DNA from 3 places in the Nocardioides sp. 616 genome. Region 2 is predicted to be linked to each of the others. Evidence: predicted binding sites of a transcription regulator. Region 2 holds the regulator's gene; each other region holds the start of a gene.
The links. The regulator LexA, encoded in region 2, represses DNA repair genes until DNA is damaged. The targets are predictions, from matches to a motif close to TCGAACANNTGTTCGA.
Positions count from the first base shown of each region.

Region 1: the regulator LexA is predicted to act here: its motif matches at 7,427-7,442, upstream of C5H89_RS03710 (HNH endonuclease signature motif containing protein).
Region 3: the regulator LexA is predicted to act here: its motif matches at 4,284-4,299, upstream of C5H89_RS15445 (HNH endonuclease signature motif containing protein).

Region 1 covers NZ_POAG01000010.1:353,154-363,325, reverse strand. The annotation lists gene C5H89_RS03750 (phosphatase PAP2 family protein) at 1-881, shown strand, start outside; gene C5H89_RS18800 (C40 family peptidase) at 1,099-2,607, shown strand; gene C5H89_RS03730 (sulfotransferase domain-containing protein) at 2,625-3,509, opposite strand; gene C5H89_RS03725 (dihydrofolate reductase family protein) at 3,520-4,101, opposite strand; gene C5H89_RS03720 (acyl-CoA dehydrogenase) at 4,142-6,154, shown strand; gene C5H89_RS03715 (winged helix DNA-binding domain-containing protein) at 6,165-7,346, opposite strand; gene C5H89_RS03710 (HNH endonuclease signature motif containing protein) at 7,485-8,777, shown strand; gene C5H89_RS03705 (hypothetical protein) at 9,143-9,676, shown strand; gene C5H89_RS03700 (inorganic diphosphatase) at 9,978-10,172, opposite strand, start outside.
Region 2 covers NZ_POAG01000010.1:69,761-79,932, forward strand. The annotation lists gene C5H89_RS02265 (adenylate/guanylate cyclase domain-containing protein) at 1-683, opposite strand, end outside; gene C5H89_RS02270 (vitamin B12-dependent ribonucleotide reductase) at 1,558-4,491, opposite strand; gene nrdR (transcriptional regulator NrdR) at 4,513-4,986, opposite strand; gene C5H89_RS19445 (hypothetical protein) at 5,486-5,614, opposite strand; gene C5H89_RS02285 (LysM peptidoglycan-binding domain-containing protein) at 5,901-6,281, opposite strand; gene C5H89_RS02290 (GNAT family N-acetyltransferase) at 6,624-7,415, shown strand; gene lexA (transcriptional repressor LexA) at 7,508-8,236, shown strand; gene C5H89_RS02300 (sulfotransferase family 2 domain-containing protein) at 8,293-9,024, shown strand; gene C5H89_RS02305 (ATP-dependent DNA helicase) at 9,018-10,172, opposite strand, start outside.
Region 3 covers NZ_POAG01000022.1:107,983-118,154, reverse strand. The annotation lists gene C5H89_RS15460 (stealth conserved region 3 domain-containing protein) at 1-1,036, shown strand, start outside; gene C5H89_RS15455 (DUF664 domain-containing protein) at 1,053-1,610, opposite strand; gene C5H89_RS15450 (DNA polymerase domain-containing protein) at 1,698-2,777, opposite strand; gene C5H89_RS15445 (HNH endonuclease signature motif containing protein) at 2,859-4,088, opposite strand; gene msrB (peptide-methionine (R)-S-oxide reductase MsrB) at 4,356-4,772, shown strand; gene C5H89_RS15435 (hypothetical protein) at 5,446-6,324, opposite strand; gene C5H89_RS15430 (hypothetical protein) at 6,333-6,983, opposite strand; gene hemQ (hydrogen peroxide-dependent heme synthase) at 7,034-7,756, opposite strand; gene hemG (protoporphyrinogen oxidase) at 7,799-9,175, opposite strand; gene C5H89_RS15415 (flavin reductase family protein) at 9,188-9,832, opposite strand; gene C5H89_RS15410 (LLM class flavin-dependent oxidoreductase) at 9,829-10,172, opposite strand, start outside.

The DNA of each region.
Region 1 (10,172 bases), 280 kb from region 2:
CCAAGGGCCACCCCGTGCAGGGCTGGGCCGCCATGAAGAAGCGCTGGCACACCCACTGGAACCGGGACCGGCTCACGCTCAACGTGCTGGGGATCGTCTGCTTCTACGTCACCTACGTCAGCTACCGGAACCTCAAGTCGTTCCTGCCGTTCATCACCGGCGACAAGAAGTACGACCGCGAGCTGCACGTGCTCGACCGGGCGATGTTCATGGGTCACGAGCCGGCCAACGTGCTGCACGCGATGTTCGGCACCGGGGTCAGCGCGCACGTGCTCTCCTACATCTACCTGTGGTTCCTGCCGCTGGTGCCGATCGGGGTGGCGGTCTTCCTGGTCTGGTCCCGCAACATCGCCTTCGGCTACTGGTTCGTCACCTCGCAGGTGCTGATCTGGACCCTCGGCACCGCGTCGTACTACGCGCTGCCCACCCTGGGCCCGGGGTTCCGCTACCCGTGGCTGTACGCCGACCTCCCCGAGAGCGGGACCAGCGCGCTGATGGAGTCGCTGTTCTATGCCCGCAAGGGGGTCATCCACGACGGGGTCGAGGGTGCGGTGCAGTCCGTGGCGGGGTTCGCCAGCCTGCACACCGGGGTGACCCTGCTGGTGGCGCTGATGGTGCAGTACACGGTCCGCAACCAGATCGTGAAGATCGTCTTCTGGGTCAACTTCGGCCTCACCGTGATCGCGACCCTGTACTTCGGATGGCACTACGTCGCCGACGACATCGCCGGTATCGCGATCGCCCTGGTCTCCTTCTACGTCGGCGGTCTGGCGTCGGGGCAGAAGTTCACCAAACACGGGCTGCGCTCCTATCCGACCTCGGCGACCGCCGAGATCCCGACGGCGAGCGCGTCGCCGGCGGACTCCTCCGACCGGGAGTGAGACGCGGGCGCACGTCGCGCCGCCAGCGAATTACATCGGTGTAGTAGTCAAGACGACACGCCGACAGTTGCATAACTTTGTTGGGAAAGATGTTCCCTGTGGGGCGAATGGGAACTAACGTGCCTGTTGTGTCTCGGACGGTGGGGAAGCCGCCCGAGACATCGCCGTGGGAGAGAGCTCTCTCTCCGGCGCAGGCTCACCAGCAAGGGGAACGCCCGTGCGCACCCGCAGTGCTCTCGCCGGAACAATCAGCATCCTGCTCCTGATCGCCGCCTCCGGAGGCGCCCAGGGCGCCGACGACCCGATCCCCAGCGCCGACGACGTCGCCGCAGCCGAGCGGGCCGCGGACGACAAGGCCCGGGACCTCGCCGCCGTACGCGCCGACCTGGTCCTCGCCGACCAGCGCATGCAGGGTGCCACCATCGCCGCCGCGCAGGCGGCTGAGACCTACAACCGCGCCAGCTGGGAGCTCGAGCAGGCCCGCGCAGGTGCCGAGCAGGCCCGGACCGCCGCCGACTCCGCGTCGGCCGACGTCGCGCTCCAGCAGGAGGCCTACAGCCAGACGCTGGTCCGCTCCTACGAGTCGGCCCCCGAGGTGGCCGGCATGGTCGCGATGGTGGAGTCGGACGGCATCGGGACCTACCTCGAGCGCTCGGCCACCGTCGACAACGCGGTCGATGCCCTGGAGACCCGCTACCAGGCGTTCCAGGTCGCCTCCACCCTGGCCGACAGTGCCCTGACCTCGGCCACCGAGGCCGAGGACCGCGCCGCTCGGCTGGAGGAGGAGGCCGCGACCGCCATGAGCACCGCCGTGGCGGCCGCCGACGCCGCCCAGACCGAGGCCGATGCGGTCGCCGTCCAGCGCGCCGGCCTGATCGGCGAGCTCGCCCAGCTGCAGGGCATCAGCGTCTCCCTGGCCCGGCAGCGCCAGACCCGGCTCGAGGAGCGGGCGGCCGCCGCGGCCGCCGCGGCGGAGGAGAGCCGGCGCCAGGCGGCTCAGGAGGCTGCCCAGCAGGTGGCGGCCCAGCAGGTGGCGGCCCAGCAGGTGGCGGCCCAGCAGGTGGCGGCGGAGCAGGCAGCGGCCCAGGAGGCTGCCGCGAAGCAGGCCAAGGAGAGCCAGAAGGCGACCCAGAAGCCGACCGCGTCGCCGACCCCGCGGTCCACCCCGACCGTCGTTGCGACGCCCACCCCGCGGTCCACCCCGACCCCCACGCCGCGGTCCACGCCGACGCCCACGCCGACGCCCACGCCGGCCCCGACGGTGGCGCCGACCCGGACGCCCAGTACGACGCCCAGTGCGACGCCCACCCCCACGCCCACCCCCACGCCCACACCGACGCCGGCGACCCCGCCGGCCCCGGAGACCGGCGCTGCCGCCGCGGTGGCCTTCGCGGCCCGGCAGATCGGCGATCCTTACCAGTGGGCCGCCGCAGGTCCCAACGCCTGGGACTGCTCAGGCCTCACGGCGGGCGCCTGGCAGGCCGGTGGCGTCTCGCTGCCGCACTACTCGGTCGGGCAGTACACCGCCTCGACGCCGATCCGCGCTGCGGACCTGGTCCCCGGGGACCTGGTCTTCTGGGGCTCCTCGTCCAGCCCGTCCTCGATCTACCACGTCGCCCTCTACGCCGGCAGCGGGATGATCATCCACGCCCCGCGCACCGGGCGGCCGGTGGTCCGGGAGTCGATGTACTACTGGCAGGCGCCGAACTTCTTCGCCCGTCCCTGAGGCTCGAGGACGGGGCCTCAGGACGGGCGGGGGACCACCCGGGCGGAGAGCTTCTCGGCCAGCTCGGCCGGGTCCAGGGTGCCGGCGAGGATCCGGCTCGTCGGCCAGTGGGCCGTCTCCAGGCCCGAGAGCCGGTTGAACAGCGACAGGTCGGCGGCGTACAGCGTCGCCAGGTCGGCGATCTCGTCCGGGGTCGGCGGCGTGCCGGTGACCCGGTCCGCCCCGGCGTACCGGTTGCGCAGCGGTGGCCGCTCGGCGAACCGCGGCAGCCCCAGGTGGTCGGTGACCCTGTCCACCACGACGTCGTAGTCGCGCAGCAGCTCGCGGAACTCCAGGAGCAGCCACTGGTCGCGGTCGAAGACGGAGAACCCGTGCTCGAGCTGGGCGCCGTAGTAGCCGCGGGCCACCCCGGACATGTGCTTGTAGCGCATCGCCCGCTCGCCGGGGGGCAGCTCCAGGGGCAGGGTGCTGGGTCGGAACTCGGTGATGAAGTCCGACCAGTCGGGCCAGGCGTCGTTGCGGCTGCGGAGCATCGTCCAGTGGGAGAAGAGCCGCTCGATCGGGTCGCGGAAGACCGCGATCAGCGGCATGTCCGGCTTGTACGCCGCCATCCGCTCCAGCGCCTGGGGCCACATCAGGTAGACCGGCGTCGAGTCCCCCACCATGCGGTGGATCCGGGCCCGCTTGGGCGCGGTGTAGTCGCGCTCGTAGTCCGGGTGCGCCCAGTCGTACTCCTCGTCGTTGAAGAAGTGCGCCTCCTTGCGCGGCGGGCGGCACACCAGCGGGTGCTGGGAGATGGTGCCCGACAGGGTGGAGGTGCCGGACTTCTGGGTCCCGACGATGGAGAAGTTGTAGGCGAGCCGTCCGAACGGGGTCTCCTGGTCGGCTCCGGTCGCGCTCACGCAGGTGAGGCTACGACAGGACCACGTCGTACCCGGAGTGCACCACCCCCGAATCGAACCTGCGGGCCTCGCGCAGTCTCAGCTCGGCCCGCAGGCCGGAGGGCAGCGCGCGCAGCCCGCCGCCCACCAGCACCGGGAAGGCGAACAGGTGGACCTCGTCCACCAGCCCGGCCGCCAGCGCCTGCCCGGCCAGGGTGGGGCCGCCGATGGCGAGGTCTCCCGGCGACTCCGCCTTCAGCCGGCGTACCTCGTCGGGGTCCAGGTCGCGCACGATCCGGGTGCGGGCGCTGGGTGGCTCGGCCAGGGTGGCCGAGAAGACCACCTTGTCGCAGCCGTGCCACAGCGTCGAGTAGTCCCGCTCCTGGGGCGAGACGTCCGTGCCGCCGGGCTCGGTGACCGTGGACGGCACCGTCTCCCAGGCGACCAGCACGTCGTAGATCCGGCGTCCCAGCAGCATGGTCGAGACCCCGGCCTGCAGCTTGTTGACGGCGTCGTGCACCTCGGCGTCCGGGGCGGCCCAGTCGAAGCGGCCCTCCTCGTCCGCCGCGTAGCCGTCGAGCGACGTCAGTGCCGCGTAGACCAGCCTGCCCATGTGCCTACCCCCTCATCGCGCCGCAGGTACGGTTCTGCCCATGTCGACCGAGACTGCCGCAGCGGCCACCAACAGTGCAGACAAGGACCTCCAGGACAAGGGGTACCGCCAACCGGTGGTCGAGGTCGAGGGCCTGACGCGCATCCTGGACGGGAAGTACGCCGAGGTGCGCAACCTGGTGCGCGACAACCTGGTCGACTACGCCGACATCCTCAGCGATGCCGAGACCATGAGCAGCGACGCCTTCCGCGAGCGGGTCAAGGAGGTGGTGGTCGAGATGGCCGCCACCGGTCAGACCGGCATGGGCCTGCCGAAGGAGTACGGCGGCGGCGGCGACATCGGTGCCTCCATCGCGGCGTTCGAGACGCTCGGCCTCGGCGACCTGTCGGTGCTGGTCAAGGTGGGCGTGCAGTTCGGTCTTTTCGGCGGCGCGATCCTCCAGCTCGGCACCGAGGCGCACCACGACGCGTGGCTGGCAGGCATCGTCTCCGGTGAGCTGATGGGCTCGTTCGCGATGACCGAGACCGGCCACGGGTCCAACGTGCAGGCGCTGAGGACCACCGCACGCTTCGACCCCGAGACCGACGAGTTCGTCATCGACACCCCCACCGAGTCCGCACGCAAGGACTACATCGGCAACGCGGCCAAGCACGCCGAGCTCGCGGTGGTCTTCGCCCAGCTCGAGGTGGCCGGGACCTCCCACGGGGTGCACGCGTTCGTCGTACCGGTCCGCGTCGACGGCCGCCCGGCACCCGGCGTGCGCATCGAGGACTGCGGGCCCAAGATGGGCCTCAACGGCGTCGACAACGGCCGCTTCTGGTTCGACGGGGTGCGCATCCCGCGCACCAACCTGCTGAACCGGTTCGCCGACGTCAGCCCCGAGGGGGTGTACTCCAGCCCCATCGAGAGCGCCAACCGCCGGTTCTTCACCATGCTCGGCACCCTGGTCCAGGGCCGGGTCTCGGTCGGCGGCGCCGCCATCAACGCGGCCAAGGTCGCCATGGCCATCGCCATTCGGTACGGCGACCAGCGTCGCCAGTTCGAGGCTGCCGACCCGGGTACCGAGCAGCTGCTCCTGGACTACGGCATGCACCAGCGCCGACTGCTGCCGCTGCTGGCCCGCACCTACGCGATGCACTTCGCCCAGGAGGTGGTGGCCGGACAGCTGCACGACGTCTTCTCCGGCATCACCGACAACGAGGAGGCCCGGCGCAAGCTGGAGTCCGCGGCCGCGGGCACCAAGGCGCTCGGCACCTGGCACGCGACCCGCACCATCCAGGAGTGCCGCGAGGCCTGCGGTGGCGCCGGCTATCTCTCCACCAACCGCTTCCAGGCGCTCAAGGCCGACACGGACGTGTTCACCACCTTCGAGGGCGACAACCACGTGCTGCTGCAGCTGGTGGCCAAGGGCCTGCTCACCGACTACTCCGGCGAGTTCGAGGAGATGGACCAGTTCGGCATGGTGCGCTTCGTCGCCGGGCTCGCGGTGGAGACCGTGCTGGAGAAGACCGCGGTGCACAAGCTGCTGGAGCGGATCAAGGACGTCCTGCCCGGAGGGGACGAGTGGGACCAGGAGGCCGGCCTGCTCGACCCGAACTACCAGCTGGCGATGCTGCGCTTCCGCGAGGAGCACATGCTGGGCGGGGTGGCCCGCCGGATCCGGGCCGGCGTGGGCGGCGGCGGCAACCCGGGCACCGTCTTCTCCGAGGTCCAGGACCACGTGATCGCCGCGGCCCGCGCGCACGTGGAGCGACTGGTGCTGGAGGCCTTCGTCGCCAAGACGGCGGCGCTGCCGGACGGGGACAACAAGGTCGCGCTCAACCTGCTCTGCGACCTCTTCGCGCTGACCACCATCGAGGCCGACCGGGCGTGGTTCATGGAGCACGGTCGGCTCAGCATCGCCCGCTCCAAGGCGATCACCAAGGAGGTCAACGCGCTGTGCCGCAAGGTCCGGCCGATCGCGGTCGACCTGGTGGACGCGTTCGCGATCCCGCGGGTGGTGCTGCGCTCGGAGGAGCTGCTGTCGCACGAGGCGGCGGGCGTCGACGGCTGACTCTCGCGGGTCAGGAAATCAACGTCTCCTTCATCGCGCTGGACGGGTAGACAGTGCTCACCCGGTGGCCCTCGAGCCAGGTGGTGAGCCGCTCCGCCTCCCGATCCAGCGCGGCGCGGGTGTCGGCGCCGACGTCCTCAAGCAGGTTGATCACCACGACGCCGTCCGGGTCCTGCACCCAGCAGCCCACGATCCGGCCGTCCAGCCAGACGGTCGTCCCCGCGTTGCCGTTGGTGTCGAACAACAGCGGTCCGTGCGTGCCGAGGTAGAAGCTCCGTTCCTTCCAGCCCATCACCGTCGGGTCGAGCACCGGCAGCAGCGCGCCCCAGGGCTCGACGTCCGGCTCCGGTTCGAGGTCGTCGGGCAGCACCCAGCCGGTGCCGCCGCCGTCCAGCCCGACCTCGACCGCGGCCACGTCGGCGAGGGCGGCGCGCAGAGCCGACTTCGTCGAGCCCAGCCACCACACCAGATCGGCCTCAGTGCCGGGACCGAACGTCGCGAGCCAGCGCCGAACCAGCTCCGCGTACCCCTCTCGCTCCGTGGCCGGTTCGGGCACCTCGCCGAGCCAGGCCGCCATCGTGGTCCACTGGGGCCGGGCGGTGCGCCAGTGGCCGCCGTTGTGGCCGCGCACGATCTTCGCCTCCACCCCGAGCTGGGTGAGCAGTCGCGGTGCGATCGGGTTGTTGCCGCCGTATGACGTGCCCGGCGACATCTCGATCCGGCCGGCGAGCGCCGGCACCTCCGCGCGGAGCCGTTGCGCGGAGCGCTCGACACCGTCCGCGAGATGGGCGAGCGTGGCCCTCTCGGCGGCATCGACCCAGGCGGCACCGTCCTCGGTGAGCCCGCCGAGCTCGGCGTCCTTGCCGAGGCGGACCCGATGGGCGGCGGCCACCCGCGCCGACGCGCTTCCCCAGGCTGCGGGCAGCAGGTCCCGGGGGAAGACGAACAGGGTACGACGCATCGCGAGCTGCTTGACCAGGGTGCGGTCCTGGTACAGCGCACGGTCGACGTCCTCGACCCTGAGCCCGTCGACGCGCGCCCAGAGGGAGAGGTAGACGCTCGGCGACTCCGTGGCGTGCAGGACCGTCATGGCTCGCGTCGCTGCCTCAGCGCTCTTGACGCGATGCCCAGGTGCCAGCGCGTGGCGGCGGGCGAGCCGCCGCCGACGTTCGCTGTCGGTCACGTGGCGCATGTGCACCATCCTGTCGCAGACCACTGAGCGCGATGCATCCTAGGGCGCGGCCAGTTGCCAGGGCGGGTCCATTCTCGCGTTCGAACGGCTGATCGAATACAGGTCAGAACTGTCGGAGGTCGAGCGTAGATTCTGGTCATGAGCTGGTCCGTGACCCCCGAAGAGCCCCACCCCATCCTGGGATGCGCGGCGGTCATCGACCGGGCCCTGGACGAGGTGGCCGCGCTCGACCCGATGTTCATGGGCGTGACCGCCCAGCGCGAGGCGTTGCTGCTCCTGGACCGGTTGACGTCGCGGGTGACGGTGCTGCAGACCCGGGTCATGGCGGCCTCCGGCGAGGTGGCGGCCGCCGAGGGGCACCGCGACGTCGCGTCTTGGATGACCCACCGCACCCGGCGGGACCGAGACCATCACCGCCGGTTGCAGCGCCTCGCGCTGGACTGCGACGAGCGGTGGCGCGACCTGGGCGCCGCGCTGCAGACCGGCGCGGTGAACACCGACCAGGGGCACGTGATCGCCCGCGCGCTCGGCGACCTGGACCGGGTGCTCGCAGACCTGGCCGCGGACGCCCGGGTGGCGCCGCCGGTGACCCCGGACAAGCGTGCCGAGGTCCTCGCCTTGGCACAGGCCCACCTGCTCGAGCAGGCCGCCGTGTTCGGGCCTCGCGAGCTGGCCCGGCTCGGCGCTCGGATCCTCCATGTCATCGCCCCGCACCTCGACGAGGACGCCGAGGGTCGGAGGCTGGCCGACCAGGACCGGCACGCCCGTCGGGTCACCTCCCTGAGCACCCGCGACCTGGGCGACGGCACCACGCTGGTGAAGGCACGCGTCCCCGCCCACGTCGCCACTCGTCTGGTCACCACCCTGGAGGCCTTCACCAACCCTCGCGGGACGGCGGGCGACGCCACCGGGGAGTCGGTGCCCTGCGACCTGCGGCTCGGACACGCGTTCTGCTCCCTCCTGGAAGGGCTCGACCCGTCGCGACTGCCGCTGCACGGCGGTGCCGCCACCCAGCTGGTCATCACCATCGACCTGTCCGACCTGCTGAAAGGTCTGGGCGTGGGCACCCTGGCCGGCGGGGAGACCATCAGCGCCGCTCAGGCCCGGCGCCTGGCGTGCACCGCAGATCTCGTTCCGGCGGTCCTCGGCACGAAGTCCGAACCACTCGACCTGGGCCGCACCGCCCGGCTCTTCTCACCGGCGCAGCGCAAGGCGCTGGCGCTCAGGGACCAGCAGTGCCGCGCCGACGGGTGCACCATCCCGGCTACCTGGTGCGAGGCGCACCACCTGGTCCCCTGGTCCCGGGAAGGCGCCAGTGACCTCGACAACGCGCTCCTGCTCTGCTCCTTCCACCACCACCGCATCCACGACGATCGCTACCTGCACCAACGCCTGCCCAACGGCGACGTCCGCTACAGCCGGCGCAGATAGCGGACGTCGGCCGCAGTCGGCCAGATAGCTAAGTAGGTGTGTCCCATTTGCGGACGAGACTGGACCCGGCTGCGGCACCGGTCCTGGGTCAATGAGACAAGTAGCCGATGAGCGGACGTGCGCGAAAATGCAGCCGTGACCGACAGCCCGTGGGACGCCTGGTGACACCGCTACACAAGTTGCGATTGTCCAATGGCCAGGTCCTGGGCTCCCAGCCATGGGCGCACCGTTCCAAGACATACGTCAGAAGCGAGAGTGGGTGATTAGGACGACGTCGCCGCGGCTCCTAGTGTCCGATTGTGACTTCCGCGGAAAGCGTCCAGAGCCTCCGTCTAGCCGCGGAGCCCCCTCCGCGATGGGCTCGCGTGGCGGCGCACGCCGCGGCGCTCACACCGCTGCCCTCCGCCCTGTGGAGGCTCGCTCTCGTCCTCGGCTTCTCCGGCGGGTTCACCGAGCAAGGGCTCACCGACCTCGACCCCACCGGATCCGGCCTGGTCTACCTGGTGGTCCTCAGTGTGATCAGCGAAGCTGCCGCACTGCTCACCCTCGGCCTCGTGCAGCCGTGGGGCGAAGTCGTACCGCGTTGGGTGCCCCGCTTCGGCGGTCGCCCCGTCCGCACGCGACCGGTCGTCATAGTGGCATCGGCGGGCGCGGTCGCCCTCATCCTCCTGTGGACTCAACTGCTTTTCTGGTGGAGCGTCCCACACACCGACATGACGCCGGCAGGAGTCCACGTTGTCGGCCTGCTGTACCTGCCGCTGATCGCCTGGGGACCAATGCTCGCCGCAGTCACCGTCTCCTACGCCCGACGACGCACGTCCGCGCCACCCGCGCCGAACACGCGGACGCTTGGATCGGCCACAACCGAGGCGAGAACTGGTAGCGGGCTGCCGCACTGAAAGGCTAAACGCACTCATCTGCCGTATTCCGCACGGGGTCAGGCCGCGGCTGGGGGTGCGTGCCGGGGGCGACCCTCGACGCGCCAGGCGTGCCGGATGGGACGGAACACCGGCTGCTTATCGTCCCACCCGACACGGCGCAGCTCGAGGCCATAGTGACGGCTCAGCGGCGACTGTGCTCGGATGACTGGCTGACTGGCTGACTGGCTGACTGGCCGACGGGCGAGCGCGAACACGGTGAGACCACGAACGCCCCGACTCGTTGAGTCAGGGCGTCCGAGTGGCGTGCTGGTGGGGTGCGTCAGGCGTTCTCGCCCAGGCTGTCGTCGGCGAGGTTGGCCACGTCGTCGCCGTGGCCCTCGGTCTTGAACCGCTCGAACGAGGCGTGCACCTCGGCGATCGCCTCCTCGCGACCGACCCAGTCGGCGCCTTCGACGGACTTGCCGGGCTCGAGGTCCTTGTAGACCTCGAAGAAGTGCTGGATCTCCAGGCGGTC
Region 2 (10,172 bases):
TCAGGGTGCTGGCTGAAGTGGTCGTAGTCCGGCAAGAGATCCCGCAGACCCTCACCGACGACGATCTCCCAGGAGTTCGCCTTCTTCTCGCACTTCGCAGCGAAGTTGGCCGCGAACCCGAGCGGATTGATCTCGCTGTTGTCGCCGGCACCAGTGCGGACGAAGGTGATTGGACCGTGGTCCAATCCTGCGCGAACCTGAACGGGCTCGATGCCTTCGCTACGCAGGCGCGGGTTTACATCGGCCTGAACTGCCTCAAGCACGTAGGCGCAGGCGGCCAGAGCCATCCCAGCTCCAACAGGAGCGTTGCCGGGGCCAAACCCCGCGAACAGGCCGTCGCCGCGCAGGCCCAGCGGGAAGCCGCCGTAGTCGAGGACGGTCTCGATGAAACCGGTCAGGACAGCATGAGCCAGGTCGACGACCTGGATGGCGTCGTCCCAGAAGCTGCGGCTCGTGAAGTCCGTCAGGTCGAGGAAGAGGGCGGTGATGTTCTCAGTGCGTCGCTCCCCGATGGCCAGGTCCTCGAACTGTGGATGCCCAAGCGCATTTGACTCGAGAATCGGAGGCGACGACGATGCCGACGCCATGAGGGACTTCTCGAAGGGCCCAGTAGTGCGAGCTCGTCGAGCCCGGTAGTCGTTCATAACGGTGTCGCCGAACCGCGAAGCGCTGAACGCGTTCATGACCCGCTCCCTGGCGTGAGGCGGCCGTCCGCGTGGTCAATTGCCTCGGGGCGCACGTTTCCTCCTGGTGAGAGTCGATGCCCGACTTGTCGACGGTGAGGACGGCGATGTCGCCTTCCCCACCGTCGCAACTACTTGCGCTTCGGGGTCTGTGACAGCGCGCTAGCAGCGGCCGACTTAGCGGCCTTGCTGCTCTTCGGATTGCTCAGAACCTTGCTCGCGGCCTTAGCGGCCTTGGCGCTGGTCTGGCGTGTGTTCCTCGACGACGTCATCTATCTCACCTCCGTCCGTGTTGGCGTGACAGCCAGCACGAACAGTGGTTGTGTACGCATTGCAACGCTGTACGGACCACCAGTTCGTGCTACAAGAGCCCGGCCCTGCAAGGCCGGGTTCTTGCATGTAGGCGTTGTGACGCTGATTCGACCGGTCGCCGGAGTCAGCCACCCGGCGCCAATGCTGACGATGTGTTCTGACGGTCCGAGAGCGACGCTCATGGTCTCCGTGGTCGCCCGTGGTCGTCGGACTCTGGCGAGCCCCATCGTCGTTTCCGGCGCCCGAAAAGAAGAAGCCCGCGAACCCCTCGAAGGGGTGCGCGGGCCGGTCAATCGTGATCAGACTCGAGTGCTGGAGCGACCGCAAGGCGCGCTCCCGAGCCGAGCCGGAACTAGCCCGGGCCAGCTTTCGAGTCTCGCGCATGTCGCTCATGGAGTTCCTGTCTTCGCGGGTGACCGGCTTATGCAATCTTTCACCCAGGGCGCTGTGTCCCCGATCCCCTGAAGGAAGGGGACACAGCGCCTTGGTTACTTCTGTCTCGCTCGGGTTTCGCGCCTACCCCTCAGTGCTGACGAAGTGGACACGAAATCCGTGGTTGTTTTCAGCTGCAACCCGAGGTGCTCCCACACCCTTCGCACACGTAGCACGACCCGGCCGGACGCATCTTGGTCCCACAGGTCATGCACAGCGGGCTGTCGACCGCCGTACCGGTGAGCTTCTCGAAGAGCTCGGCGGAGGTGCGCGCCTCACCCGTGGTGATCTTGGCCGGCACCTCGCGAGCCTCGGCACCGTGGGTGCCCTTGGTCTCGACCTCCTCGAGGTTGAAGGGGCCGTTGTCGGACTTCAGCGCCTCTGCCTCACTGATCTCCACCACCGGCTCGTAGGAACCGGTCTCCAGGTGGCGCTGACGCTCCTCCGCGGAGTAGATGCCGAGCATCGACCGCTCCTCGAAGGACATGTAGTCCAGGGCGAGGCGACGGAAGATGTAGTCCATGATCGACTGCGACATCCGGACGTCGGGGTCGTCGGTGAGACCGGCGGGCTCGAAGCGCAGATTGGTGAACTTGGAGACGTAGGTCTCCAGCGGGACGCCGTACTGCAGGCCGATGGACACCGCGATGGAGAAGGCATCCATCACGCCGGCCAGGGTCGAGCCCTGCTTGCCGAGCTTGAGGAAGACCTCGCCCAGCTCGCCGTCCTCGTGCGCACCGGAGGTCATGTAGCCCTCGGCGCCACCGACGGTGAACGACGTGGTGCGGGAGACCCGCGACTTCGGCAGACGCTTGCGGGTCGGGGCGTAGACGACCTTCTCGATCACCTTGGTCTCGACCGTCTCGGCCGACGAGGCCGACTTGTTCGAGTCCGTGCCCTTGTTCTCGCCCTTGCCGCCGGAGAGCGGCTGGCCCACCTTGCAGTTGTCCCGGTAGACCGCGGTCGCCTTGAGACCGAGCTTCCACGACTGCAGGTAGATGTCCTCGATCTCCTCGACCGAAGCGCTCTCGGGCAGGTTGACCGTCTTGGAGATGGCACCGGAGAGGAACGGCTGGCAAGCAGCCATCATCCGCACGTGACCCATCGGGGCCAGCGCCCGCGCACCCATCGCGGTGTCGTAGATCTCGTAGTGCGCGTTCTTCAGGCCTGGAGCGTCGATGACGTGACCGTGCTCGGCGATGTAGGCCACGATCGCCTCCACCTGCTCGGGCTGGTAGCCCAGCTTGCGCAGCGAGCGCGGAACCGTCTGGTTGACGATCTGCATGGAGCCGCCGCCGACGAGCTTCTTGAACTTCACCAGGGAGAAGTCGGGCTCGATGCCGGTGGTGTCGCAGTCCATCATGAAGCCGATGGTGCCGGTCGGCGCGAGCACCGAGGCCTGCGCGTTGCGGAAGCCGTTCTTCTCACCGAGCTTGATGACCTCGGCCCACGCCTTGGTGGCGACCTTGTGGACGCGGCCGTCCTCGGTGTGCAGCACGCGGACCTGGTCGTTGGCGGCCTGGTGCTTGCGCATGACCCGCTTGTGGGCATCCGCGTTGCGCTCGTAGCCGGCGTACGGGCCGACGATCGAGGCGAGCTGCGCCGAGCGCTTGTACGACGTACCGGTCATCAGGCTGGTGATGGCGGCGGCCATGGAGCGGCCACCGTCGGAGTCGTAGCCCAGGCCCATCGCCATCAGCAGTGCGCCGAGGTTGGCGTAGCCGATGCCGAGCTGTCGGTAGTCGCGGGTGGTCTTGCCGATGGGCTCGGTCGGGAAGTCGGCGAAGCAGATGGAGATGTCCATCGCTGTGATGATGAACTCCACCGCCTTCGCGAACAGCTCGGCGTCGAAGGTGTCGTCGTCCTTGAGGAACTTCAGCAGGTTCAGCGACGCCAGGTTGCACGAGGAGTTGTCCAGCGACATGTACTCCGAGCACGGGTTGGACGCGGTGATCCGGCCGGTCTCGGGGTTGGTGTGCCAGTCGTTGATGGTGTCGTCGTACTGCAGACCCGGGTCGGCGCACTCCCAGGCGGCCGTGGAGATCTTGGTGAACAGCTCACGGGCGTCGACGGTCTCGATGACCTCGCCGGTGCTGCGCGAGCGCAGGCCGAACTCGGTGCCGTTCTCGACCGCGTTCATGAACTCGTCGGTGACCCGGACGGAGTTGTTGGCGTTCTGGTACTGCACGGAGGTGATGTCCTTGCCGCCCAGGTCCATGTCGTAGCCGGCGTCGCGCAGGGCGCGGATCTTGTTCTCCTCGCGCGCCTTGGTCTCGACGAACTCCTCGATGTCGGGGTGGTCCACGTCGAGCACGACCATCTTGGCCGCGCGCCGGGTGGCGCCACCGGACTTGATGGTGCCGGCGGAGGCGTCAGCGCCGCGCATGAAGGAGACGGGGCCCGACGCGGTGCCACCGGAGGAGAGCAGCTCCTTGGAGGAGCGGATGCGGGAGAGGTTGAGGCCGGCACCGGAGCCGCCCTTGAAGATGAACCCCTCCTCCTTGTACCAGTTGAGGATCGAGTCCATGGAGTCATCGACGCTGAGGATGAAGCACGCCGAGACCTGCTGCGGGGAGGGGGTGCCGACGTTGAACCAGACCGGGGAGTTGAACGAGAAGTACTGGTTGACCAGGAGCCAGGTGAGCTCCTCCTCGAAGACCTGCGCATCGGCGGTCGTCGCGAAGTAACCGTTGTCGATCCCGGCCTTGGTGTAGGTCTTCACCACGCGGTCGACGAGCTGCTTGAGGCTCCACTCGCGTACGTCGGTGCCGACGGCGCCGCGGAAGTACTTGGTGGTGACGATCGTGGAGGCGTTCACGCTCCAGAAGTCGGGGAACTCCACGCCGCGCTGCTCGAAGACGGTCTCGCCGGTCTTCCAGTTGGTCTGGACGACGTCGCGGCGCTCCCAGGTGATGGCGTCGTAGGGGTGGGTGCCTTCGGTGCTGAAGACGCGTTGCATCTTCAGACCACCCTTGTTCACCGTCTCGGTCATGATTCTCCTCAGTCCCTGCTGCGTCGTTGCGTCGGTTTGTGCTGTGGTGCGCCCGGCACGCCGCTTCCCCACGACGTGCCGGGCAGTATCTGGTCAGCCCGTGGGCTGAGGTGCTGTGGCTGAGCGCTCCGCGCGCAGCCACTCGATCTCGTTGGCGAAGTCCTCTGCGCTCTCGAAGGCGCGGTAGACGGAGGCGAACCGCAGGTACGCCACCTCGTCCAGTTCCCGGAGCGGGCTCAGGATCGCGAGCCCGACCTCGTGGGCGGGCACCTCCGCGTATCCCTCGCTGCGCAGTGCGTCCTCGACCGCCTGCCCGAGGCAGGCGAGCTGGTCCTCGGTGACGGGCCGGCCCTTGCAGGCCTTGCGCACACCCTGGATCGCCTTCTCGCGGGTGAAGGGCTCGGTGGCACCGGAACGCTTGAGCACCATCAGCTGCATGAGCTCGACGGTGCTGAAGCGCTTGCCGCACTCCTGGCAGGTACGACGGCGGCGGATCTGGCCACCGTCGTCGGAGACGCGGGAGTCGAGCACCCGGGTGTCGGTGTGACGGCAGTAGGGGCAGTGCATGTCGGGTGTCTCCTCTCGGCCCGGTGTGGCGTCATCCGGGCACAGCAGTAAAACCCTGCTCTCAGGGTTAACGCCTGTGGATGACGGCCTGTTTCCTGTGGATGAAACTGTCTGTGCTGTGGGCGAACCACCCGGTCCCTGTGGACTAGATGTGGAGAACCACAACGGTGTAACTACTAGATGTAGTGGTAACCGTACGTCCCTGGCACAACGCTTGGCAAGCGGAACGGCTTTTCTGGGGCCACGGGTTTCCGGCGCCCGAGCGATGTCCGACAAACGTGCAGGTCAGACCTAATATCGGGTAGAAAAATCTGTCTGGACCGCTCGGGCGACGGGTCCCGACCCCGATGACCAGGCCTGACACAATGGCCGGCGTGGCGACGGGCAAGCGGGCAGGATCGAGACGAGCAACACCTTCCTCGACGCGTTCCGCGTCGTCCATCGACCCGAAGGTCGTGGGGTACGCCGGTGGGATCACCGCCTGCGTCGTGGCTTGGGGCTACCTGGTGTACGCCGCCATCGACTTCGGCAGCGCCGCCAGGTCGGGCAGCGGCGGCGGCTGGGCCATGTTGGTGCTCGCCTCCATCGGCGCCGCGGCCTGTCTCTTCGTGGGTCTGATGCTCGCCACTCGCCTCTCGTCAGCACTCGGCTTCAGCTCCTCGCCGAACACGCCGGCACCGAGCGACCCTGCGACGACCCCGACCGACACCATCGAGATGACTGCGGAGCCGCCGAAACCGGCCGCGCCTCGCCCGCCGGGTAGACGGCGGATCTCCCGCAGGTAGCGAATTCAAGGGGCGGGCTCAGCACGTGAGCCCGCCCCTCGTCTTCCCCTATCCACCGCTCGGGGTCGAAGCGAGCGATGGAAGCTATTCAGTTGTGGATCCATGGGGCTGCGCGGGCGCGCAGCACGGTCAGTCAGCGAGCGGGATGCGCAGCTTCTGACCCAGGGTCAGCATCCCGGAGTCGAGCGCGTTCAACCGCTTGATCTCCGACATCACGCTGGGCACGTCGCCGTCGGCGGCAATCTCCGACGCGATCCCCCACAGGGTGTCCCCCTGGCCCACCATCACGACCTCGGTGGGTGCCGGCGAACCAGCCTCGTCCGTCGCGACCGAGCGGGAACCGAAGAAGACCCCGAGGACCAGCACGGTCAGCAGGATCGCGGCCACCACGACCACTCGCCCACGACGCGTCAGGCGCACGCTCGAGGACCCCGACCCAGGACGGGCCGCCACAGGCAGGTCACGACCGAAGCGAAGCTCGCGGGTGGGGTTCAGCGTCATGGTGCTCATGGGGACCTCCGGGGGAAGTGGTCAGCCGGTTGGCTTGTGTTGATCTCATGTCTAGTGGTCTCCGCCGACAGTCCTGATCTGCGGACTGCGAGGAGTCGATCAGACGTTCGATCGAACACATGTACGAAGTTAGAGCACATGTTCGAATGAATCAAGCATCTGTGCGAACAAGTGTTCGACCGTGTCGCGGCTGCGAGGTTCGCCGGTCCTTACGCGCTGAGCGCGGATCCTCCGCGAAAGGGAGGAAAATGCACCACGAAACCCGACATTGCCTAGCGATTACGCCGATGTCATCAGTTTGAGGCATGCAACTGTCTAGGCGGCCCCCCTAGCGTCTCCCGCATGCGAGACACGCTGACCACGCCGATGGCGATCATCGAGGCAGACCTCGAAGCTCTCCAACAGGCCATGTCCCTCTCCCCCGTCTTCCAGACCACTCACGAGCCGGACGCGATCCTGTACTGGTCGCACCTGCCTCTTCCGGCGGGCAACGTGATCACGCACGCGCGCATCTCGGCGCGTGACGTGCCGACCCGCGTCCCGGCACTCCTGGGCCCCTACCTCGAGCGCGGACTCCCGTTCCGGTGGGTCACCACCCCCAAGACGACCACCCCTGCGCTGGAGGCGACCCTGGCGCAGGCCGGGATGGTGCCTCGCGAGAACCCGGCGATGCACCTCGCGCTGCAGGAGACCGTCGATCCCGGGACCCCGGACGACGTCTACATCGACGTCGCCTGGCCCGACCACCTCGAACCTGTCAGCTCCATCCTGTTCTCCGGCTTCGGCCTACCCCGAGGCACTGAGGCCGAGCACCTGCAGTTCCTCGACACCCTCGACCCTGCCGACACCCAGTTCTTCATCGCCCGGAGCCTGGTCACCGGCGAACCGCTGGGCGCCAGCACCATGCACCGCCGCGGCACCAGCGTGATGCTGGCCAACGTCAGCACCAGCGAGCACGCCCGGGGCCGGGGCGTCGCGAAGGCCCTGTGCGCCACCATGCTCAACCGCGCCGCGCACACCGAGGCCCGGACCGCCACGGTGCTCGCCAACGACGAGGGCTACCAGGTGTACGTCGACCTGGGCTTCCGCACCAAGTTCAACGTGGTGACCTGGGAGTGGCACCCGCAGACCTGAGGCAACACGCCGTTCGAACACATGTTTGAACTCCGGTCCGGCGACGACTACGGTGAGACCACCGAGATCGCACCACACCAGGAGGACACCGGATGGCCAACCCGCGCGAGACCAAGGGCAAGGTTGTGGCCCTGCCCGACGGCCCTCCCGACGCCACCGGCCTCACCCCGCGGCAACAGCGGGTGCTCTCCACCATCAAGGACGCGATCGAGCAGCGTGGGTACCCGCCGAGCATGCGCGAGATCGGCCAAGCGGTCGGCCTCACCAGCTCCAGCAGCGTGGCCCACCAGCTCAAGGTGCTGGAGGAGAAGGGCTTCCTCAAGCGCGACCCCAACCGGCCCCGGGCGCTCGAGGTGTTCCTGCCCGAGGTGATGGCGGCCCGTCGCGCCATGAGCAGCGATGAGGAGACGATCTTCGACCCCACCGGTGTCGGCGACGCCGCGCCGGCCGCCCGCTACGTGCCGGTCGTCGGTCGGATCGCCGCCGGTGGTCCGATCCTGGCCGAGGAGCGCGTCGAGGACGTCTTCCCGCTCCCGCAGCAGCTGGTGGGCGACGGCACGCTGTTCCTCCTCGAGGTCTCCGGTGACTCGATGATCGACGCCGCGATCTGCAACGGCGACTACGTCGTGATCCGGCAGCAGCCCGAAGCCTCCAACGGCGAGATCGTCGCCGCCATGATCGACGGTGAGGCCACGGTCAAGACGTTCCAGCGCAAGGACGGCCAGGTCTGGCTGCTCCCCCACAACGACGCCTACGAGCCGATCGACGGGACCCACGCCACCATCCTGGGCAAGGTCACCGCGGTCCTGCGCCGCGTCTGAGCAAGGGGTCGTCGCCACTCCGGAGACGAGGCGGCGGGTCGTGTAATCTCACGGCGGTGCGACGAAGCCGACGAGATGCCGAACCCGCCGCCCTCTCCTCCGAGCAGTTCCGCACCAAGCCTGACGACCGGTTCAAGCTGACCGACGAGAGCCAGGCCCTCCTCAAGGAGCTGGACCGCCACAGCGGCGCGTCCAGTCGCCTCTCCCCGTTGAGCTACAACCTCACCATCGGCCATCAGCACCGGTTCATCTGGTTCCGGGTGGCCAAGGTCGCCACCCGCACGATCCGCCACCACTTCACCACCCATGAGGTGCCCCTGGACGTGGACCACGCGATGCGGATCCGCTACCCCATCGACGTGTTCGGGGACTACTTCAAGTTCGCCTTCGTCCGCGACCCGTTGGACCGGTTCGTCTCGGCCTGGCACAACAAGGTCGTGGACATGAACTACTTCCACTTCGACGAGGCCACGCACCGCAAGATGCAGGACGTCGAGGAGTTCGCCCGCTGGGTGGCCGCCCAGGACCTCGGCCAGGTGCCGGGCACCGACCAGCACCTCGCGCTGCAGACCCGGCTCATCGACCTCAGCCAGGTCGACTTCGTGGGACGACTGGAGACCTTCGACGAGGACTTCGCCGAGGTCTGCCGCCGCATCGGCGCACCGGCGGTGCCGACGGTGGCCCAGAACCAGACCGGCTCCCCTGGCAGCACCCGCGAGGTCTCCGACTCGCTGCGGAGCCTGGTCGAGACGATGTACCGGCGGGACTACCAGATCCTCGGCTACTGAGCTGAGTCGCCGGCCAGCCGGGTCAGCGCCTTGCGCACCACCTGCGGGTCGGTCGTGGTCCACATCGGCGGCAGGCTCGCCTTGAGGAAGCCGCCGTACCGCGCGGTGGCCAACCGGGGGTCCAGCACCGCGACCACGCCGCGGTCGGTGGTGGTGCGGATCAGCCGCCCCGCACCCTGGGCCAGCAGCAGTGCGGCGTGGGTCGCCGCGACCTGCATGAACCCGTTGCCCCCGGCCTTGTCTGCCGCGCGCTGCCGAGCACTCATCAGTGGGTCGTCGGGCCGCGGGAACGGGATGCGGTCGATCAGCACCAGCTGGCAGGTCTCCCCGGGCACGTCGAGGCCCTGCCAGAGGCTGAGAGTGCCGAAGAGGATCGTGTGCGGGTCCTCGACGAACTGTCGCGCCAGCTCCGGCAGCTGCGCCTCGCCCTGGGCCAGGGTGGTCAGGTGCGGCAGCCGCTCGCGCACCGCCTCGGCGGCGGTCTCGGCGGCCCGCCGTGAGGAGAACAAGCCCAGCGTGCGCCCCTCGGCTGCGTCGATCAGCTCCACGATCTCGTCGAGCTGGGCCTTGCCCAGCCCGTCGCGTCCCGGCGGCGGCAGGTGGCGGGCGACGTACAGGATGCCCTGGCGGCCATAGTCGAACGGCGACCCCACGTCGAGACCCTGCCACGGCAGGGCGCCGTCGGCCTCGACCTCGGGCGCACCGGTGTCGATCCGCTCGGACGGCTTGAGCCCGACGCTGCCGGCGACCGTGTTGAAGTCGCCCCCCAGCATCAGCGTGGCCGAGGTGAAGACCACGGTCTTGTCGGTCAGCAGCCGGTCCCGCATCTGGCCCCACACCTGCAGCGGCGCGATCGCCAGCCGAGCGGGGATCCGGTCCCGCGCCTCGTTGAGCCACATCACGTCGGAGTCCTTGCCCGCCGCCATCCGCTCGGCGGTCGCGAAGACCTCCTGGGCCATGCCCTTGGCCTGCGTGCGGGCAGCGTCCACGTCGCCGCCCTCCTCCTTGCCGAAGGCCGAGGCCAGGGCCCGCGCCGCGTCGCGCACCAGCACCAGGGCGTCGGAGAGCTGGTCGGTGCGCTGGTCGATCCGGCCCGGGGGCGTCATCGCCAGCGCGTCCGCCAGCGCGTCCGCCGCGTCCGCCAGGTC
Region 3 (10,172 bases), on a different contig from region 2:
CGGCGACCGGCTCCCCGCGGGCGCCACGATGACCGTCGCCGAGGTCGAGGGCGTGGAGGTCGCCACGCTGCCCGAGATGCTGCTGCCGACCACCGACGAGTGCCGCTTCGACATCGACGTGGTCTACACCTGGGTCGACGGCGACGACCCGGACTGGAACGAGCAGCGGATCCGCCGCCAGGAGCAGGTGACCGGAGTGGCGGCCACCCGCGAGGCGAGCGGCGACGCCCGCTACCGCAGTCGCGACGAGCTGCGCTACTCGATGCGCAGCGTTCACCTGTTCGCACCCTGGGTACGGCGGATCCACCTGGTCACCGCCGGTCAGGTGCCCGAGTGGCTGGACGTCTCGGACCCCCGGATCTCGGTGGTCGACCACCGGGACGTTTTCCCGGCCGACGCGCTCCCGACCTTCAGCTCCCACGCCATCGAGACCCGCCTGCACCACGTGCCGGGGCTGGCCGAGCGGTTCGTCTACCTCAACGACGACGTGTTCCTGGGCCGGCCGCGACGACCCGAGCACTTCTTCTCCCCCGCCGGCGCGTTCGCCGCGTTCGTCGCCGAGCGCCCCGTGGGGCTCCCCGGGTCCGCGGACCGGCCCTACCTGGCGGCCGCGGAGAACAACCGGGCGGTGCTGCGCGAGGCGTTCGGCGTCTACCTGACCCACACGATGGTGCACAGTCCCCATCCCCAGGTGCGCTCGGTGCTGAGCGAGATCGAGCAGCGCTTCCCCGCGGAGGTGGAAGGCACCACGCGTGCGCCGTTCCGCTCCGCGACCGACCTCTCGCTGCTCTCCTCGTTCGCCCAGCACTACGGCCTGCTCACCGGACAGGCCTACCCGGGCCAGGCGCACCACGCCTACGTCGACCTGGGACACCAGCAGCTGGAGAAGCAGCTGACCGGCCTGCTGCGCCGGGACCGGGACTTCTTCTGCGTGGCTGACCACCACGACTCCGCTCTCGGCGAGGACCAGGTGCAGGCGCTGCTGACCGGGGTGCTGGAGCAGTACTTCCCGGTCGCCGCCCCCTGGGAGAAGTAGGAGCCTCAGCGACTGGTCACTCGGCCCCCAGCTCGGCGACGATGTCGAGGTGGCCCGCGTGCCGGGCGTACTCGCTGAGCACGTGGAAGCAGATCCACTCCAGGGTGGGCGGGTGGTCCGCGAACCGACCTCCGACCGCTGCCTGCTCGGAGAGGGAGTGCTCCCGCAGGATCCGGTGGGTCCGCTCGGCCACCGCCTCCAGGCGCTCGGCGATCCGCTCCACCGTGACGTCGTCGGGGACGCTCCAGCGCGGGCCCTCCCGGACGTCGTCGACCTCTCGGGAGGCCCACGGGTCGCCGGTATTCCAGTCGCCCCACGGGTCGCGGACCTGCTCACCGAGGAAGCCCCAGATGAACCAGCGCTGCTCCATGTGCATGAGGTGGGACAGCAGCTCGATGGGCGTCCATCCCGATGGCAGGCGCGTCTTGCGGGACTCGCTGGAGTGCATCCCGGTCACCCTCGTGACGATGTCGGTCCGCAGCCAGTCCAGGTAGTCGCTCCAGCGCTCCGCGCCGGCGGCTCCGCGCTTGCCGGGCTCGCGGGGGAAGCGGTCGATTCGCTGGTCCTCGGGCATGTCTACCTCTGTACCACTCCGCGGGCCGACGCAACAGCGTCGTAGCGACCCAACATCGTGCTTACCCGGGCTCGTGCGGGTGACTGCTCAGGTGTCGACACGGTTGCCGTCGGTGTCCCAGTGCTCGGCCACCTTCTTGCTGGGCTGCACCCGAGGCGGCTCGCCGGGCATCTTGGGGTAGTCCGGCGGGTAGTTGAGCTCGACCGGGTGCTGCTCCCACAGGTCCAGGAGGGGGGTGAGGTCGTGCGCCACGTCGTCGATCTCAGCCCACGGGTCCGGCTGCTCGGCCAGACGCTGCGGCACGGTGACGAGGTTGAATCCCCGGGGGTCGTCGAGCTCGGCCAGCTCCTCCCAGGTCACCGGGGTGGAGACCGGCGCACCGGGCAGGGGGCGCAACGAGTACGCCGAGGCCATGGTGCGGTCGCGGCAGTTCTGGTTGTAGTCGACGAAGATCCTGCTCCCCCGTTCCTCCTTCCACCACGCGGTGGTCACGCCGTGGTCACGCTTCTCCAGCTCGCGGCCGAAGGCGATGGCGGCGTGCCGGACGTCGACGAACTCCCAGTCGGGCCGGATCCGGACGAAGACGTGCACGCCGCGGTTGCCGCTGGTCTTGGCGAATCCCCGGATGCCGAGCTCGGCCAGCAGCTCGCGAGCGGCCCCGGCGACGCGCACCGCGTCGGCGAACGACGTACCGGGCTGCGGGTCCAAGTCGATGCGCAGCTCGTCGGGGCGGTCCACGTCTGCCCGGCGGGTCGGCCACGGGTGGAAGGTGAGCGTGCCCATGTGGGCGCACCAGACCGGGACCGCGATCTCGGTTGGGCAGATCTCCGAGGCCTTGCGGCCGGACGGAAAGGTGATCTCCACCGCCTCCACGAAGTCGGGGGCGCCCTTGGCGATCCGCTTCTGGTAGAACGCCTCGGCGTCCTTGTCCTGCGGGCCGGTGGCCAGCTTGAAGCCCTCCCGCACCCCCGAGGGCCACCGCTCCAGGGCGGTGGGCCGGTCGCGCAGGGCCCGCATCAGCGGGTCGCCGACGTCGGCGAAGTACTGCGCCACCATCAGCTTGGTGACCTCCGGGGTGTGCTCGGTGGCCTCGTAGATGACGCGGTCCGGAGAGGAGACGCGAACCTCCCGGTCCCCGGCCTGGACGAAGGCTGCTGGTGTGGCCATGGGGTCACGCTAGCGAGGATCCCGGCACTCCGGCCGCTGGCGCTCCTCTCGACACGCGGACTCCCCTCCGGCAGGCCGCTCCTATCGTCTGCGGTGGAAGCGGTGCTCCCCGGAGGTGTGCTCACGTAGGTCCCAGCCCGGGTCATGGGCTCTGCGGTGGTGATGCCCGCACAACGGCAACCCGTTGCCCAGATCCGTGCCCCCGCCCCGGGACCAGGCCAACCGGTGGTGGTGGACCTCGCACCAGGAGAACGGCCGCTCGCACCCCGCCACCGCACACGAGTCATGGACCAGGGACAACGCCCGACGCTGCCCCACCGAGTGCAACCGGCGTTCCCGGCCCAGGTCCAGCGGCTCCGAGCGACCGCCCAGCACCACCGGGATCAAGCCCGCCTCGCACGCCAACCGACGAGCATCCCCCGCGCTCACCCGCACTCCGGTCTCCAACCGAGCCGCACCCACCCCGTCCAACAACGCCGCCAGGTCCGACGTGACCAGCACCGCCGCAGCCGCTCCGCCATGCCCACTGGTAGGCAGGTGCTCGATCAGCTCACACAACGCCGCACCCTGGACCTCGGGGAACGACACACTCTCCCCCACCCCCGCAGCGGTCTCATCGACCACCGGAGCCCCGGTCCTGTCCCGGCCCACCCGCCGCGGGCTGGTCAACCGGCCCAGCACCGTGTCCAACAGGTTCCCGTGCAGCTCCGGGATCCGGAACCGCCCCGACCACGTCCCGTCCCCGTTGTCGTGCAACGACAGGTACGTCTCCCGGTCAGCACCATGCTTCTCCCGGGTCAACATCGCGTGCTCGTGCTCATCAGCCAGCCCTCGATCCACCGGATCGAACATCCGCCGCGCCGCCTGCCGCAACCGCTTCGCGTTCATCGCACGCCCCGACCGCGTCCCGTCCCCGGTCGCCTTGCCCACCAACAGCTCCTCCGCGGTCGCGAGCTGCTCGGGCGTGGCCCGGGCCGGAGCCTGCTCCGCGGCGTTCACGATCACCCGGACCTGGTCCACCCTGATCCGGCCCGCCGCGAACGCCTCCCGCGTCGCGGCGTACTTGGAGGACAACAGCTCCCCCAACCTCAACCCCGCTGCCTGTGACTCCCGCGTCGCACCCAGCAACCCGGCCAACCACGCATCCGTCCCGGACGCCGCACCACCATGGACCGGATCCTCGGCCACCCGCCGCACCTGCGCCTCGGCGGAGAGCGCCAACCGCAACGCCGTCGCCGCCGACTCCAACCCCGCCAGCTCACCGATCGCCGCCGCCAGCTCCCCCACCTCCAACGACCCCGGCGACACCATCGCCGCGGCACGCAGCCCCAACCGAGCCTCCGCCACCGAGTCCACCAGCACGGATCCTGACGACCCCGAGCCCGACGTGTGCGGCGCGGCAACAGCCACCCCCACCGGGTCCCGCAACTGGCTCGTCGACATGGGACAAGCCAACCGGCAGGCACCGACATTCCAGCTCAGCGATCCCAACAACTGAGACAGTTTTCGAAAGAACATTCGAAAACCCAGGACTACCTCCCGCGGGCGGTCTTGGGAGGCACGATTACGGTGAGCCTCATGGGTTACGACGTGGAGAAGACCGACGAGCAGTGGCGAGCAGAGCTGTCCCCGGAGGAGTACGCCATCCTCCGCCAGGCCGGCACCGAGCGCGCCTTCACCGGTGAGTACAACGACACCGAGACCACCGGGGTCTACTCCTGCAAGGCCTGCGGCTCGGAGCTCTTCGAGTCCGACACCAAGTTCCACTCCGGGTGCGGCTGGCCGAGCTTCTACCAGCCGATGACCGACACGATCGAGTACATCGAGGACACCAGCCACGGCATGAAGCGCGTCGAGGTGCGCTGCGCGACGTGCGGCTCCCACCTGGGTCACGTCTTCCCCGACGGCTACGGCACGCCGACCGGCGACCGCTACTGCATCAACTCGCTGAGCCTCACCTTGCAGCCAAAGCAGGACACCTCTTCTTCTGACTGAGCACGATCCGCCTCAGAAGTGAGAGGGGGATTCCTCGAGAGCCTGGCCGATATGGACTGAAGGCGGGCACGCACGAGCCGCTGCAGTAGCGCTGGGTACAGATGTAGGGGCAGTGCGAGGGCCAGCAGCCAGACAGCGCCTCGCCAGGCCCCTGTCCACAGCACGCCGGAAGCCACGGCCGCAGCAACGAAAAGGCAGATGCTGTGGCCGACCTCGGAGCGACGTGTGTGCTGATCGAGCTCTTTCAGGCCCTCCCGGGTGCCGTTGAACCCACGTTCTCTTGCTATGACCGCGTTCCACCCGACGACGTCGAGCAGCTTCCCGAACAGTCGGACCCCCAGTGCCGGGTAGAGCCGCGCCTCCCAGTGCCTGACCCGGAGCCAACCGTGACTCGGAATGTGTACCCGCGGACCAACGATCGAAGAAACCCACGCCATGAGGATGAAATGAGTGACCCAGGCGAAGGCGAACCCAGTCCGGCCGATGAAAACCCACGCCGCTGCAATACCTCCGGCGGCGAGTGCTGTCGTCAACGACGCGACCAGCATGACGCGTGCTGACGTGAGAGATAACGGCACACGCCAACGCTATAGAGGCTGACCTGCTGCACGGACAGGTGTCCCCTCTCTCGCAGGGCACCGGTTGTTGCGGGCCTGAGCAGGAGGGGGTCTGCTCAACCCTCCTCGGGGGTGAGGGTGGAACGAACCTCCACCCGACCCTCGCCGTAGGTCTGGTCTGCCCAGTCCTGGAGCGAGCCGTCGTCGTGGACGACCACCAGACGCACCACGTCGAGCCAGGCCCAGCTGGTCAGCACTCCGGGCATCCTCTGGAGAGTGTTGCTCAGCTCGGTGAGCTCGGCTGCCGAGTACGCCGCCTGGGCGACGCACAGCGCGCCGCCCCAGGTCTCGCGCAGGGTGACCTCCGCACCGGCCACGTCCTGGACGACCCGCACGTTGACGATGCCCAGATCGGTCTCCGCGGCCGGTGCCGGGTCCAGCCAGGAGTCGGCGTACCCGGGGAGCTGTCCGGCCACCCGCAGGGTCTCGTCCAGCGCGGCGCTGCTCACCTTCGCGGCATCGACGACCTCCCAGCCGTCCGCGGGCTCCGGGCACGGCGTGTCCAGATCGCTCTCCTCGACCGGCAGCTCGTCGTACAGCGCAGCGGGGACCGCCTCGGTGACGGTGAAGGTGGACCCGTCGAAGGTCCCGGTCAGCGCGAAGTCGCCCCAGCGCACCCCGGCACGCCGTTGGTGCTCGGCGTGCTCGGACCAGCTCCAGCCAGCCAGCGCGACGCCCTCGCACTGCGGAGGGAGCGATCGGGCGACCGGCCCCAGGCACAGCCTCGGGCCGCCCTCGGCTTGCCCCTCGTCCAGCACGGTGACCAGCCCGTCGGTGGTGACGGGGCCATCGGCGGCCGGCACCGTCTCCGGCATCGCCTTCGAGCCGCTCAGCGGCTGCTCGCGGGCCTGGTCGCTGGTGCCGCAGGCCGCCAGCCCCAGGACCAGGCCGGCCAGGGCCAGCGCCGCGGTGCTTCGCAGCTGCGATCGCGTCATGGACCCGATCATGGCGCACCATCGCCGGTCAGCAGGGGCAGGAGCACCACGACACCCCGACCCCAGCGCTGATCGACCCACTCCTGGAGCGAGCCGTCGTCGTAGACCACGTCGACCAGCACCTGTCCCTCGACCACGGCCGCCCCGCGCTGGCCGGGCAGCAGCGCCGACTCCTCGGCGACCGCCGCGAGCTCGTCCGGGGACAACGAGGGCCGCACCGTCGTGCCGGGGGTCGAGGTGGCGGTCGGCTCCGCGTCAGGTACGTCGTACCGGGCGGCGGGGATCGCCTCCTGGACGGTGAACCTCTCCCCGTCCCAGGTCCCGGTGACCGCGAAGCTGCCCCACCGGATGCCGTCCTGCTCCTCGTGCTCGGGATGCTCCGACCACCGCCAGCCCGCCAGCGGCAGGCCCCGGCACTGGGGTGGCCAGGACTGCGCCACCGGCCCCAGGCAGAGCTCGGGCCGACCGGTGTCCATGACCAGCCCCAGCTGCGGCGTGCTGACGCGGCCGGTGGCGGCCGGCACGTCCGGCTGCACGGGGCTCGACGGCGCAGCCGTGGCGGGACCCGGATCGCTCGCGGCGCCGTCCCCGTCCCCGGTGCCGCAGGCCAGCAGCAGTGCGGGGCTCAGCAGGGCCGCGACGAGCCTCAGGGTCCTCATGCCCTGTTCGACGCGTGCCACCGGGCGGTGGTTCCCGCTTCAGCCAGGGTTCAGGGCAGGCGGTCGAGCAGCTCGGCGACGCTGGCCCGGGAGCCGGTGTAAAACGGGACCTCCTCGCGCACGTGGCGGCGCGCCTCGGAGCCGCGCAAGTGCCGCATCAGGTCCACGATCCGGTAGAGCTCGTCGGCCTCGAAGGCGAGCATCCACTCGTAGTCGCCGAGCGCGAAGCTGGCCACGGTGTTGGCGCGCACGTCGACGAAGTCGCGCGCCATCTTGCCGTGGTCGGCCAGCATGGTGCGGCGCTCGGAGTCCTCCAGCAGGTACCACTCGTAGGACCGCACGAACGGGTAGACGCACACGTGCGCCCGGGGGGTCTCGTCGGCCAGGAACGCCGGGATGTGGGACTTGTTGAACTCCGCGGGCCGGTGCAGGGCCATCTGCGACCAGACCGGCTCCAGGCGTCGACCGAACGCCGTACGGCGGAACGCGTTGTAGGCCGCCTGCAGCTGCTGGCTGTCCTCGGCGTGCCACCAGACCATCACGTCGGCGTCGGCGCGCAGCCCGCTGACGTCGTAGGTGCCGCGGATCACCACGTCGTCGGCGGCGAGCTTGGCGAAGAGCTCCTCGACCTCGGCCGCCTCCGCGGCGCGGTCGGCGTCGCCGATCAGGTCGCGCAGCTTGAACACCGACCACATCGTGTAGCGGATCGAGTCGTTGAGGTCCTTGATCCGGGAGGCGTTCGTGGGGGTGGTCTCGGTCGGCGCGTCGCTCATGGCCCCCATTGTGCCCCTGTGACGGAGCGCACCCGCACCCGACTAGCCCCGCGGTGCCGCAAGCGCGTCGACGGCCCGGAGCGCGGACCCGATGACCGCCGGGATGCCCACCCCGTCGTACGCCGCACCGGCCACCGCGATGCCCGGCGGCAGCGCCGCGCGGAGCCGCGCCACCCGCTCCAGGTGTCCTGGGGCGTACTGCGGCAGTCCCCCGCCCCAGCGCTGCACGTGCACGTCGACCGGGACCGCGGTGCAGCCGGTGGCCTCGGCGAGGTCGGCGAGCGACCACGCCACCAGCTCCTCGTCGCTGGCCTGCAGCGCCGTCTCCTCGCCGTGGCGGCCCAGGGAGGTCCGCAGGTGCACCACGTCCTGCTCGGCGCCGGCGGCGCGCACCCAGCCCCACTTGGCGAAGGAGAAGGTGGAGGCCTTGATCCGGCGGCCGTCGACCGGCGGCACCAGGAACCCCGAGGACCCGCTGGCCTCGAGCTCGGCGACGTCGGCCAGCCGGAAGGCGAAGGTGACCACGGCCATCGAGGCGTACTCGAGGGGCGCCAGCTCGATCGAGGCCCCGGGGGCGACCTCGGCGAGCAGCCGCGAGGTGGCGGCCGCCGGGGTGGCCAGCAGCACCGCGGTGGCCACGACCCGCTCCGGGGCGGTGGTGGGCCCCACGGTGAGCGCGAACCCGTCGGGGTGCCGGTGCAGCTCCCGCACGGTGGCGCCGGTGCGCACGTCCAGGTTGCGGGCCAGGACCTCGGGCAGCTGGCCCATGCCGCCGGGGATGCCGGCGAATACGGGGAGGTCCTGGGTGGAGGGGACGGCAGGGGCCCGCTCCAGCACCGACCCGCGCTGGGCGAGCGCGACCAGCTGCGGCACCGCCGCGCGGGCCGAGATGCGACGGGCGTTGCCGGCGTACACCCCGCCGAGCAGGGGCTCCACCAACCGGTCCACGACCTCGTCGCCGAAGCGCTCGGCGACCAGGTCGCCGACGGAGATGTCGTCGGCGAGGAGCTGGAGCGGGGGCACCTCGGGCTCCTGCCGGGCCCGGAGCAGGCCGGCGGGCGAGAGCACCCCGGACGCCTCGAGCGCCGCGAGGTCCAGCGGCACCCCCATCAGCGAGCGGGGCAGGGGACGCAGGGCGCCCCGGGTCCAGATCCGGGACGAGGCGGTGGTGGGGTGCTCGATCGGCAGCCCGACCAGCCGGGCCAGGTCCACCCCTTCGGGTCGCCGGTTGAGCATCGCCTCCGCGCCGACGTCGACCCGGACACCGGCGACCGATGCCCGGCGCACCTTGCCCCCCACCTCCGGCGCGCCCTCCAGGACCAGGACCCGGCGCCCGGTGGCCGCGAGCCGATGCGCGGCGGCCAGGCCGGCCACCCCGGCTCCGACCACCACCACGTCGAGCGGCTCCGCTGTCTCCATGGTCCCAATCTGTCAGACCGCGACCGCCTCAAGCCCTGGGGGGAGGTCGCCGTCCTCGTCGGGCCGCACCGGCTCGCCGTTGATCCGGCCGTCCAGGCTGCTGGGGTCGAGGTCGTCGCGGTGCAGCCGCTTGAACCCGCTGCGGTGGAAGACCAGGGGCGCCCGCTCGGGCTCGGCCCGCACCTCGTGCACCGCCAGCAGCACGATGGTGTGGTCCCCGGCCTCGATCTCGGCGTGCAGCGAGCAGGTCAGCGTGGCCACCGCCTCCTCCAGCAGCACCGCGCCGCTGGCGCTGGTGCGCAGCGCCAGGTCGTCGAAGCGCTGGTCCGCCGGACCGGCGAGCTGGCGGCAGAGCACGTCGTGGTGGTCGGCCAGCACGCTGATGCCCAGCTGCCCGGCCTTCCGCAGCGCGGGCCAGGTGTTGCTGGTCCGCGCCACGGAGAAGGAGACCAGCGGCGGGTCGAGGCTGACCGAGGTGAACGAGCTGGCCGCCAGCCCGATCAGCTGGCCGCCCACGCGGCCGGCGACCGCGACCACCCCGGACGGGAAGGCCCCGAAGACGTCCCGCAGCGCACGGGGGTCAAGGCCGAGCGACGCGCCGGTCTTAGCAGTGGTCTCGGCAGTGGTTTCGGCAGTGGTCTCGGCAGGGTCACTCATGAGGCCGCCGCCCCGAAGGGCACCGAGGCCCGGCCGACGACCGGGGCCGGGTGCTGCCACAGGCCGCGACGAGCCAGCTCGGGCAGCACGCCCTCACCGAACCAGTAGGCGCCCTCCAGGTGGGGGTACGCCGAGAGCACGAACTCCTCGATGCCCACGGCGGCGTACTCCTCGACCAGGTCGGCGACCTCACAGTGGCTGCCCACCAGGGCGGTGCCGGCGCCGCCGCGGACCAGGCCGACCCCGGCCCACAGCCCGGGGTGGATCTCCAGGCCGTCCTTGCTGCCCTTGTTGAGCTCCAGCATCCGGCGCTGCCCCTCGGAGCCACTGCGGGCCAGGC